2 regions of the Glutamicibacter endophyticus genome follow, and region 2 is predicted to be linked to the other one. Evidence: riboswitches for the same ligand, from Rfam matches in the RefSeq annotation. Region 2 holds a riboswitch; the other holds the start of a gene.
What was found. A riboswitch is a leader RNA that binds a small molecule or an ion and turns the genes downstream of it on or off. The one in region 2 is predicted to bind S-adenosylmethionine.
Positions count from the first base shown of each region.

Region 1: it holds a riboswitch for S-adenosylmethionine, as region 2 does, so the genes downstream of both, ACJD00_RS04465 (bifunctional o-acetylhomoserine/o-acetylserine sulfhydrylase) here and ACJD00_RS01620 (acyl-CoA dehydrogenase family protein) in region 2, are expected to answer to the same signal.

Region 1 is NZ_CP174200.1:935,594-940,108, reverse strand. Features, by position in the region: gene metX (homoserine O-acetyltransferase MetX) at 1-969, opposite strand, end outside; gene ACJD00_RS04465 (bifunctional o-acetylhomoserine/o-acetylserine sulfhydrylase) at 975-2,318, opposite strand; SAM riboswitch class IV at 2,411-2,530, opposite strand; gene ACJD00_RS04460 (VOC family protein) at 2,885-3,529, shown strand; gene ACJD00_RS04455 (GNAT family acetyltransferase) at 3,584-4,021, opposite strand; gene ACJD00_RS04450 (CPBP family intramembrane glutamic endopeptidase) at 4,032-4,515, opposite strand, start outside.
Region 2 is NZ_CP174200.1:306,778-311,292, forward strand. Features, by position in the region: gene katG (catalase/peroxidase HPI) at 1-601, opposite strand, end outside; gene ACJD00_RS01610 (Fur family transcriptional regulator) at 680-1,105, opposite strand; gene ACJD00_RS01615 (ABC transporter ATP-binding protein) at 1,537-2,346, opposite strand; SAM riboswitch class I at 2,352-2,453, opposite strand; SAM riboswitch class I at 2,719-2,810, shown strand; gene ACJD00_RS01620 (acyl-CoA dehydrogenase family protein) at 2,829-4,169, shown strand; gene ACJD00_RS01625 (substrate-binding domain-containing protein) at 4,356-4,515, opposite strand, start outside.

The sequences.
Region 1 (4,515 bases), 630 kb from region 2:
TACCACGTTGACCTCCGCGAGCCGGGCCAATGCCGCCTCGAAGGAATCGAAACCACGCGCGATATCGTGGCTCATCAGCGCCTCGGTGAGCACCACATAGCTGTTCGCATCGAAACGGTTGACCAGCTTGCCGGCCTGGTGGTCGAGGTAGCTCTCCACCTGGTAGCGACCGCGTGGCCAGGTTGCAGATCCCAGTGGTTGTTCTTGGCCCTGCGCCGTCCGCCCGAAGCGGTGTTCCAGTTCCGCCTCGGAACGGTACGTAATGTGGGCCAATTTGCGGGCGATACCCAAACCCGCATCGGGGCCTACGGCATTTGCGTAGTAGTCCCCTTGAGCGAAGTATGGGTCCTGCCGAATCGATTCGATTTGCACCTGAGCGAAGGCGATCTGTTCGGCAGTGGACTGACCGGTGGCAGCCATAACCACCAGATTCCTCACCCGATCCGGATACTGCACGGCCCATTCCAGAGCGCGCGCTCCACCCATGGAACCACCCATCACCGCATGAAACACGTCGATCCCTAGGACATCGGCGAGTTTCGCCTCGACGTGCACCGCATCGCGAATTGTGGTGAACGGGAAGCGCGACCCATAGGGACGGCCATGCGCGTCGTGGCTCGATGGTCCGGTGGAACCGTTGCACCCACCGAGCATATTGACGCTGAGCACGAAATATTTATCCGTGTCCACGGTGAGCCCCGGACCTACGAAGTCAGCCCACCAGCCGGGCTGTGCGGCATGCCCGGTTGCCACATGTGCATCTCCGGTCAGCGCATGCAGCACCAGCACCGCGTTGCTGCCCTCGGCATTGAGCGTGCCAAAGGTTTCGTAGGCCAGCTCCACCTCGGGCAGGTACCCTCCGGTTTCAAAATGGTGCTCACCCACGGACAGGCGGCGCACAATGCCGTCCTGTCCGTCGATGGTCGGGTGATCCGAATACGTCGGCTCGGTAGTCACGGGTATGCTCATATGCCTTAGCGTGTCTCTTGCAATTCCTTCGAGCCGAGCTCACCTACGGCGGCGAAGCCGAGCTCGAGATCGGCCAGAATATCCTGGATATTTTCGATGCCAACGCTCAACCGCACGAGGCCCGGACGCACACCGGCGGCCAGACGTTCCTCGGCGGAGAGCTGCGCGTGCGTGGTGGAGTCGGGGTGCACCACCAGCGAGCGCACGTCGCCGATGTTGGCAAGGTTGGAGTGAAGCTTGAGTCCATCGACAAAGGCTTGCCCGGCGGCGGTGCCACCGGCCACTTCGAAGGCCACGATGGCCCCAACACCCTGCGGAGCGTACTTCTGCCCACGCTCGTACCATGGCGACGAAGGAAGCCCCGCGTAGCTGACGGATTCGACCAGTTCGTGCTGTTCAAGGAATTCCGCCACGGCCTTGGCATTGGCCACGTGGCGCTCCACGCGCAACGACAACGTCTCAAGTCCCTGTGCGATCAGGAACGCGTTGAAAGGTGCCACCGCGGATCCGAGGTCACGCAGGAGCTGGACCCGGGCCTTGAGGATGTAGGCCAAGTTGGCCCCGAAAATGCCGTTGACGCCAAGGTCACGGGCGAAGACCAGGCCGTTGTAGGACTCGTCCGGGGTGTTGAAGCCCGGGAATCGTTCCGGGTCCTTAGCGAAGTCGAAATTCCCCGAGTCAACGATTACGCCAGCGATGGCGGTGCCATGTCCGCCGAGGTACTTGGTGGCCGAATGAATGACAATATCGGCGCCCCACTCGATCGGACGGACCAGGTACGGCGTCGCTAGGGTGTTGTCCACGAGCAACGGCACGCCGGCTTCGTGGGCCACGGCGGCCACACCTTCGATGTCCAGCACGTCCTGGCGCGGGTTGGAGACTACCTCACCGAAGAAGGCCTTGGTGTTTGGACGCACGGCCTCGCGCCATGCCTCGAGATTGTCCGGGTCGGCCACGAAGGTAACCTCAATGCCCAGACGCTTCAGGGTGTGCTTGAGCAGGTTCTGCGTACCACCGTAAAGGCTGGGGCTGGCCACGATGTGATCGCCGGCTTCGGCGAGATTCAGAATGGCGAAACTGGTTGCTGCCTGCCCGGAGGACAGTAGCAGTGCGCCCACGCCGCCTTCGAGATCTGCGATGCGGTTTTCGACGGCTTCCTGCGTGGGATTGCCGATACGGGTATAGATCGGCTCAAGTTCTTGAAGTGCAAATCGCGCCGCGGCGCTCTCGGCACTCGGGAAGACGAACGACGTGGTCTGGTAGATCGGTAGCGCACGTGCACCGGTCACCGGGTCAGGTGTCTGTCCTGCGTGGATCTGACGAGTTTCAAAGGACCAATTCTGGCTCATGGTTTTCCTCCAATTAGTTCATAACTAGTTAGGGGTACACCACTGAAAACACACCTGCATGGAAGACCACACGGTGGCGCCTTCCAGGGAGTAACCCGCGCTTGTCCTGAGCACGCATCTGCGTGCAGGGCCAGGTCTTCACCCGGGGCACCCCACCGCGGTTGGAGGGTTGCCGTCCAGCGAGCCGGGGCTTGTCGCTGGAACTCATGACCTAGCTATAAGTCTGCCGACTGTCGAAGAATTTTGCAATCTGTGACATATTGACGTGACGCAGTGGGTCACAATCACGTAATCAGGGAATCAGATCAAAGAATATTCGACCAGCACCCTGAAGCGGGAAACCCTGGACAGAAAACCGCGCGACTTCAGAACGCAGCGCGCTTACCTAGACACCACCGTCGCCCCACTTCTGGCAGCACTGCATAGTGATCGACCAAACCAGCTCGAGGGCAACACTTTGGATGCGACCTGCGGTTTACTCCAGCAAATAGGCTCAATGACGGGCCCAAACTCAACTAAGGTAACCCTAAGTCGAGACTTGAATCACATGGTGCAATGATGTAGCCATGATGAGGCTAGATCACGTTTCGTACGCTTGTGGCCCAGATGGGCTGATGCCTACTGCCGAGCGGGTATCCAAGACCTTGGGATTGGATTTCGTCAAAGGTGGCGTGCATCCACGATTCGGAACTCGCAACGTAATTTTTCCGCTAACGAACAATCAGTACCTCGAAGTTGTCGAGGTACTGAATCACCCGGCCAGCGACAAGGCCCCCTTCGGCCAAGCGGTGCGGGCCCGCTCCGAGGCCGGCGGCGGCTGGATGGGCTGGGTTGTCTCACTCGATGACCTCTCGGACGCCGAGCAACGGCTGGGTCGTGAATCCGTGCCGGGTAACCGCAAGTTCCCAGATGGCCGTGAGCTGACTTGGCGCCAGATCGGCATCAAGGGACTCATCGCCGATCCGCAGGTCCCCTACCTAATTCGCTGGGACGAGGGCACCGAGGAATTGCACCCCTCACGCGCGCTAGAACCGCGCGGTTCGATTTCGCAGATCTCGATCGCCGGATCACGTGATCGGGTACTCGAATGGCTTGGACAACCGCGTGAGGTAGTCCTAGGCGACGTCATCATGAATTACCAGGCGCCGAACGGGACTCCTGGCATCATGTCGGTAACCTTCGAAACTCCGAATGGCACCGTGGTTCTTTAGAACTTTGCAGTGTGAGGTCGGCATACGCCCTTGGGGCGTGCCGACCTCCACGTTTTAAGGCGATGCATCCAGCGTCTGTGGAAGAACCATTCCCAGCACCTCGACGCGTTGTCTTTCAAAACCCAAGGCGCGATAGAAGTCACGGGCCTGCTCATTGCCATCGCGCACCATCAATTGGACCTTGGGTACTCCTCGCTGTTCAAGCCAACTCGTCCCCGCCTGCACCATTGCACGCCCGAAGCCTCGACGCCGCGCCTCCTGAGCTACCGCAAGATAATAAAGCCACCCACGGTGCCCGTCGTGGCCTACCATCACCGAAGCGACCAGCTGCCCGTCGACCATCCCGAGGAGCAGATCCGACGAGGGCCCCGTGATAGCGCGGCGGATATCTGCCCGAGCATCATTCCAGGGTCGCAGTAGCTCGGCCTCCTCCCACAAAGAAATCAGGGCGGTACCGTGCTCTTCGGTGGCGGCAACAATTCTGATGTCCATGATCCGTCTCCTAGTTTCCGATGCCGATGGCCGGGCCAATGAGCATAAACCCGACAAAGCCCACCGCGTCTAAGAGGAAATGGGCTATCACTAGTGGCATTACCCGGCCATAACGCTGATAGATCCAGCCGAAGACCAGTCCCATGACGAAGTTGCCGAGGAACGGTCCGACGCCCTGATAGAGGTGATAGCTACCGCGCACGAGCGCTGAGACCACAATGACCGCCATGGTCGAGAGCCCGAAGAACCTCCGGTAGGCACCGAGAAAGGCCAGCATGATGACTTCTTCGAGAATTGCATGGCGCGCTGCGGATAGCAGTAGCACCGGAATGCTCCACCAGTATTCGGCTAAGTTTGCTGCGTGCAGCGCTGTGGTGATCCCTAGGGCCCGGCCTGCCGCGTAGAGGCCCAGGGTGCCTAATCCCATGGCGAGGAAAAGTGCCGCACCCATCAGCAGGTCCCGGAATGGACGCCGCAGGTCGAAACCAATGTCA
Region 2 (4,515 bases):
TGTAACGCTCGTCGTCCAGCCATACCTTTTCCGGACCCCAGTACACGTCATCGTCGGCTTCCCAGACGTCCGGGCGGCCACCGGCGAAGCCGAAGGTCTTGAAGCCCATGTCTTCCAGGGCCACGTTACCGGCGAGGATGAACAGGTCGGCCCAGGACAGTGCCTGGCCGTACTTCTTCTTGATTGGCCAGAGCAGGCGGCGAGCCTTGTCCAGACTGACGTTATCCGGCCAAGCGTTCAGCGGGGCGAAGCGCTGCTGACCGGTTCCGCCACCACCGCGGCCATCGTGCGAACGGTAGGTACCGGCCGAGTGCCAGGCCATACGGATCATGAACGGGCCGTAGTGACCGAAGTCTGCTGGCCACCAGTCCTTGGAATCCTTCTGCAGGTTGGCGATATCGGCCTTGACGGCAGCCAGATCCAGGCTCTGGAAGGCGGTGGCGTAGTCGAAGTCCTCATCGGCCGGGTTGGTCACCGAGGTGTTCTTGGCCAGAATCTTCAGGTTTAGCTTGTTGGGCCACCACTCACTGTTGGCGTTGCCCTGAGTTGGGTGGACTCGGCCTGCGCCGACCACGGGGCACTTGCCTGCGTTCTCAGACATTTGGTTCCTTCCAGGGAATTGGGTTGGGGGATAATCGCGCATCCCGACGGCTATGGACCGTTGGATGCGGTGAATTCGTTACGGTGTCTGCGAGGAAAACTGGCACTCGGGGCACAGCCCCCAGTAGATAACCTCGGCCTCGTCGATCAGGAAGCCATGGTCATCCGAGGCGCAAAGGCAGGGTGAATCTCCCACGGAGCAATCCACATCGGCAACCATGCCGCAATTGCGGCACACCACATGGTGATGGTTGTCGCCTACCCGCGCCTCATAACGTGCGCTGTGCCCATGAGGCTGAATTTTGCGTACCACGCCCAGCTCGGTGAGGAGCTTAAGGGAGTCATAGACAGCCTGATGAGACACCGTCGGGTACTGTTCACGCACCGCTGCGATCACCGTTTCGGTGTCCGCGTGCGGATGCGAGGTGACGGCAGAGAGCACCGCGACGCGTGGACGCGTCACGCGCAGGGATGCCGCCCGCAGTACCTCTTCGATTCCGACCATCTCAGTCACAGTCTCCAGCATGACGGCTTTTTTTGAATGAGTCAAGATAACGAAAGGTGTGTTGCAGGTTACGTAAACTTAACGCGCTCGGTACGGTTTCGTGGTCTCCAACGGGGGCTCGTGTTGCCGCATTAATCGGCGCCCCGTGCCGCGCACATTTTCGCGGAGTTGGCTTTGGTGCACCTAGCGCGAACGTAACCTGCCGTGCCTTGGTTTCACCGGGAGATCCTTCAGGTTGGGCCCGGTAGTGGTGAACGTAGTATTCCCCTGTGTTCCGGAGGGCACCAGTTCACCGTGGGCGGCAACCAGAAGACGCCAGTCTCGCGACAGCGCAGGTCCACGGGGGAGTGCGAGAACTAGGTGGCTCGCTGGTTGATCGGAGCAAGGCGCATGCACCGGTGTGGCCTGCCGCAGGGGCGATGTGCGCTGTATTAGTCGGTGTGGTTATCGACGCTGAGCAAATCCTGCAACATGTTGCGGTGCGCGCCGAAGTCGCCGTCGCGGCGCTGGTGCCCGGCCGCGGTGTCTAGGCGCAGATCCCGGATGACGCCGGCCGGAATGCCCGGTGCCTCGCGGCCCAGTACGATCACTCGGTCCGCTAACTGCAGGGCCTCGTCGACATCGTGGGTCACGAGCAACACTGTGGTGGGAATGGCCGCGTGAACCGCGCGCAACAGCTCCTGCAATTCGAGTCGAGTCAGCGCATCCAGAGCCCCGAAGGGTTCATCAAGGAGCAGCACGCCGGGGCGGCGGGCTAGGGCGCGAGCCAGCGAGACGCGTTGCGCAAGGCCGTCTGAGATTTCCTGCGGGTGCACGTCGGCTACCTGTGCCAGGCCGGTAATCTCGAGCAGTTCATCGATCAGGGTGGTGCCCTCGTTCTGGTCCAAACCCAGTGGCAGGCCGAGCTCGATATTTTCGCGAATCGAACGCCACGGCAGCAGTCTTGGTTCTTGGAAGGCGACCGAGCAGCGCTCGTCAATCCCGGCCACCGGCAAGTCGCCGATGAGCACCTGCCCGGAGCTTGGCGTATCTAGCCCGCTAGCTGCGCGCAACAAGGTGGATTTTCCGCATCCGCTTGGGCCCAGAATGGCCACCAGTTCACCGGCGGCGATCTCGAGGTTAAAGTCCTGCAGTACTCGGCGGGTTTCGCTGCGTGTGCTAAAGGTGCGTGCAAGCCGGCGGAAGCTCAGCGGCAGGGCAGTATTGGTTGAGGTGTGCGCGGGTGCGTAGGCAAGTGCCATGATCATCTCCATCGGTTCTGGCGGTAGCACCGTCCGCGACCAGTTCATGGGCGTGGTGGTTGCTGCGGCGTCGTCGAGCCAGATCTCTCGGCCGCTCGGGATGGTTCCGCAACAATCGAACCGCGTCGAATGAACCGAGGGCAAACCTTTCGTAACATGACGAATCTTCGAAAGATGGTGGCCGGACGCGAGAAATTCTGATTCTTCTTTTGATAAGTGTGGATTCGTTGATGAACTTGAAGGATCGACGAAGCGCCTTTCGTGGCCACCGGCCTACATCTCCTGAAGTATGACTGGCGTCACTACTACGGCTCGTTACTTTGTGACGCCCGGCTTGGGACGTGAAAGGACGTAACGCTACAAATGATTACGAACCCATCCAGAGCGGCCGAGAGATCTGGCTCGACGACGCCGCAGCAACCACCCGCGTGACGGGCCGGTGCTACCGCCAGATCCGATGGAAAGAAATGAGGATTTTTCCAGTGTCTTTCGACAACGCCAACATGGACTTCAACGCATTGAGTGACCCCGCCGGGGCTTCGGCCCGTAATCTAGATGACCACGTAGAGCCGGTGGCCGTGCGCCAACTGTTAAAGGTCACTCCCGGGCCGTGCGCGGATGAGCAGTACGAACGCCTGGCTGCGATTTTTCGTCCGGTGTTCGCGCAAATCGCTGACGGAACCAATGAACGCGAGCAGCTTCGTCAGCTTCCCTTTGAACAGGTCGGCTGGCTCAATCGCGAGCGTTTTGGGGCGTTGCGGTTACCGGTCGAAGCCGGTGGCCACGGGGCACGGCTTTCGGATGTATTTCGCTTGTTGATCGAGTTGGCTGAGGCGGATTCCCACATTGCTCAACTGTGGCGGGCGCATATTGCCTTCACCGAGCATGTGCTCCGGCTTGAGGACGAGGCACTGCGTAAAAAGTGGATCGCGCGCATTGCGTCCGGACATATCGTCGGTAACGCCTACACCGAAAAGGGCGGCAATCCGCTCGGGACACTGAATACGGCCGTCAGTGAGGTCAATGGCCGCTGGGTCGTTAACGGCGAAAAGTACTATTGCACCGGCACCATTTTCGCGGATTGGACCACCGTCGCGGTCAGCCACCCGCAGCGCCCGGGGCGTCACATTGCCGTGGTTTCCACCCAGCACAGCGGCGTTAAAATCATCGATGACTGGGACGGGTTCGGCCAGCAACTGACCGGCACCGGCACCACCGAATTCAGCAATGTCCCGGTAGATAGCTTCATGCCCGAAGACCCCATCGATCCGGAAGCCGCGATCTTCCAGCTCGTGCTGCTTGCGGTCCAGGCAGGTATCGGCCGGTCGGCGCTGAACGACATGCGCCTGGCGGTTCAGTCGCGTACCCGCAGCTTCTCCACCGGCACCGGCGTGCCGGTGCATCAGGAACCACAGGTATTGCAATTGGTCGGGGAGGTCTCCGGTGCGGTGTTCGCCAGCGATGCGGTGGTGATGGGGGCCGTTTTGGAGGTTGAAGCCGCGCTGGCCGACAGCAACCTCAATGACCACGAGCGTTTCGCCGTGTGTGAGCTGGCCGCCAACCGCGCGCAGAGCGTAGTGCAGCCCATGGTTATCGCTGCCACCAATAAGCTTTTCGACGGGCTGGGGGCTTCGGCCACCCGAGCGTCCTTTAACTTCGACCGGCACTGGCGCAATGCGCGCACCATCGCCACCCACAATCCTGCGGTCTACAAGTCACGTATCGTTGGCGACTACGAAATCAACGGTGTGCAACCCAAGCGCCTGTCGGTAACCGGCGAGGTGACCTCAACGTCTCATACCAACACCACTGGCGGATTCTAGAGGCGGCTGGCTTCCCATGCGCCGGAACTGACGCGGAACTCTGACCAAACTCGTCGCGATGAACTGTCCCGTGCCTCGGCCCGGGACAGCGATCGATGACACGCTCGATCATCCCCGTGGACACAAAGAGCGCTGGCCCCAGACAGAAGTCTGGGGCCAGCGACTTTTTGAAGCTACGTGCTGCCGTTACTTGCCTTCGGTAATCGGGCCAAGCACCGGATCGTCGGCGTATGCCTCGGTGACGTTCTCCTTGGTTACGATCTGCGGATCCAGCAGATTCGCCGGAACGGTCTTCGAGCCGTTATCGAAGGACTCTGCATCGGTGACCTTTGGCTCTTCACCAGCC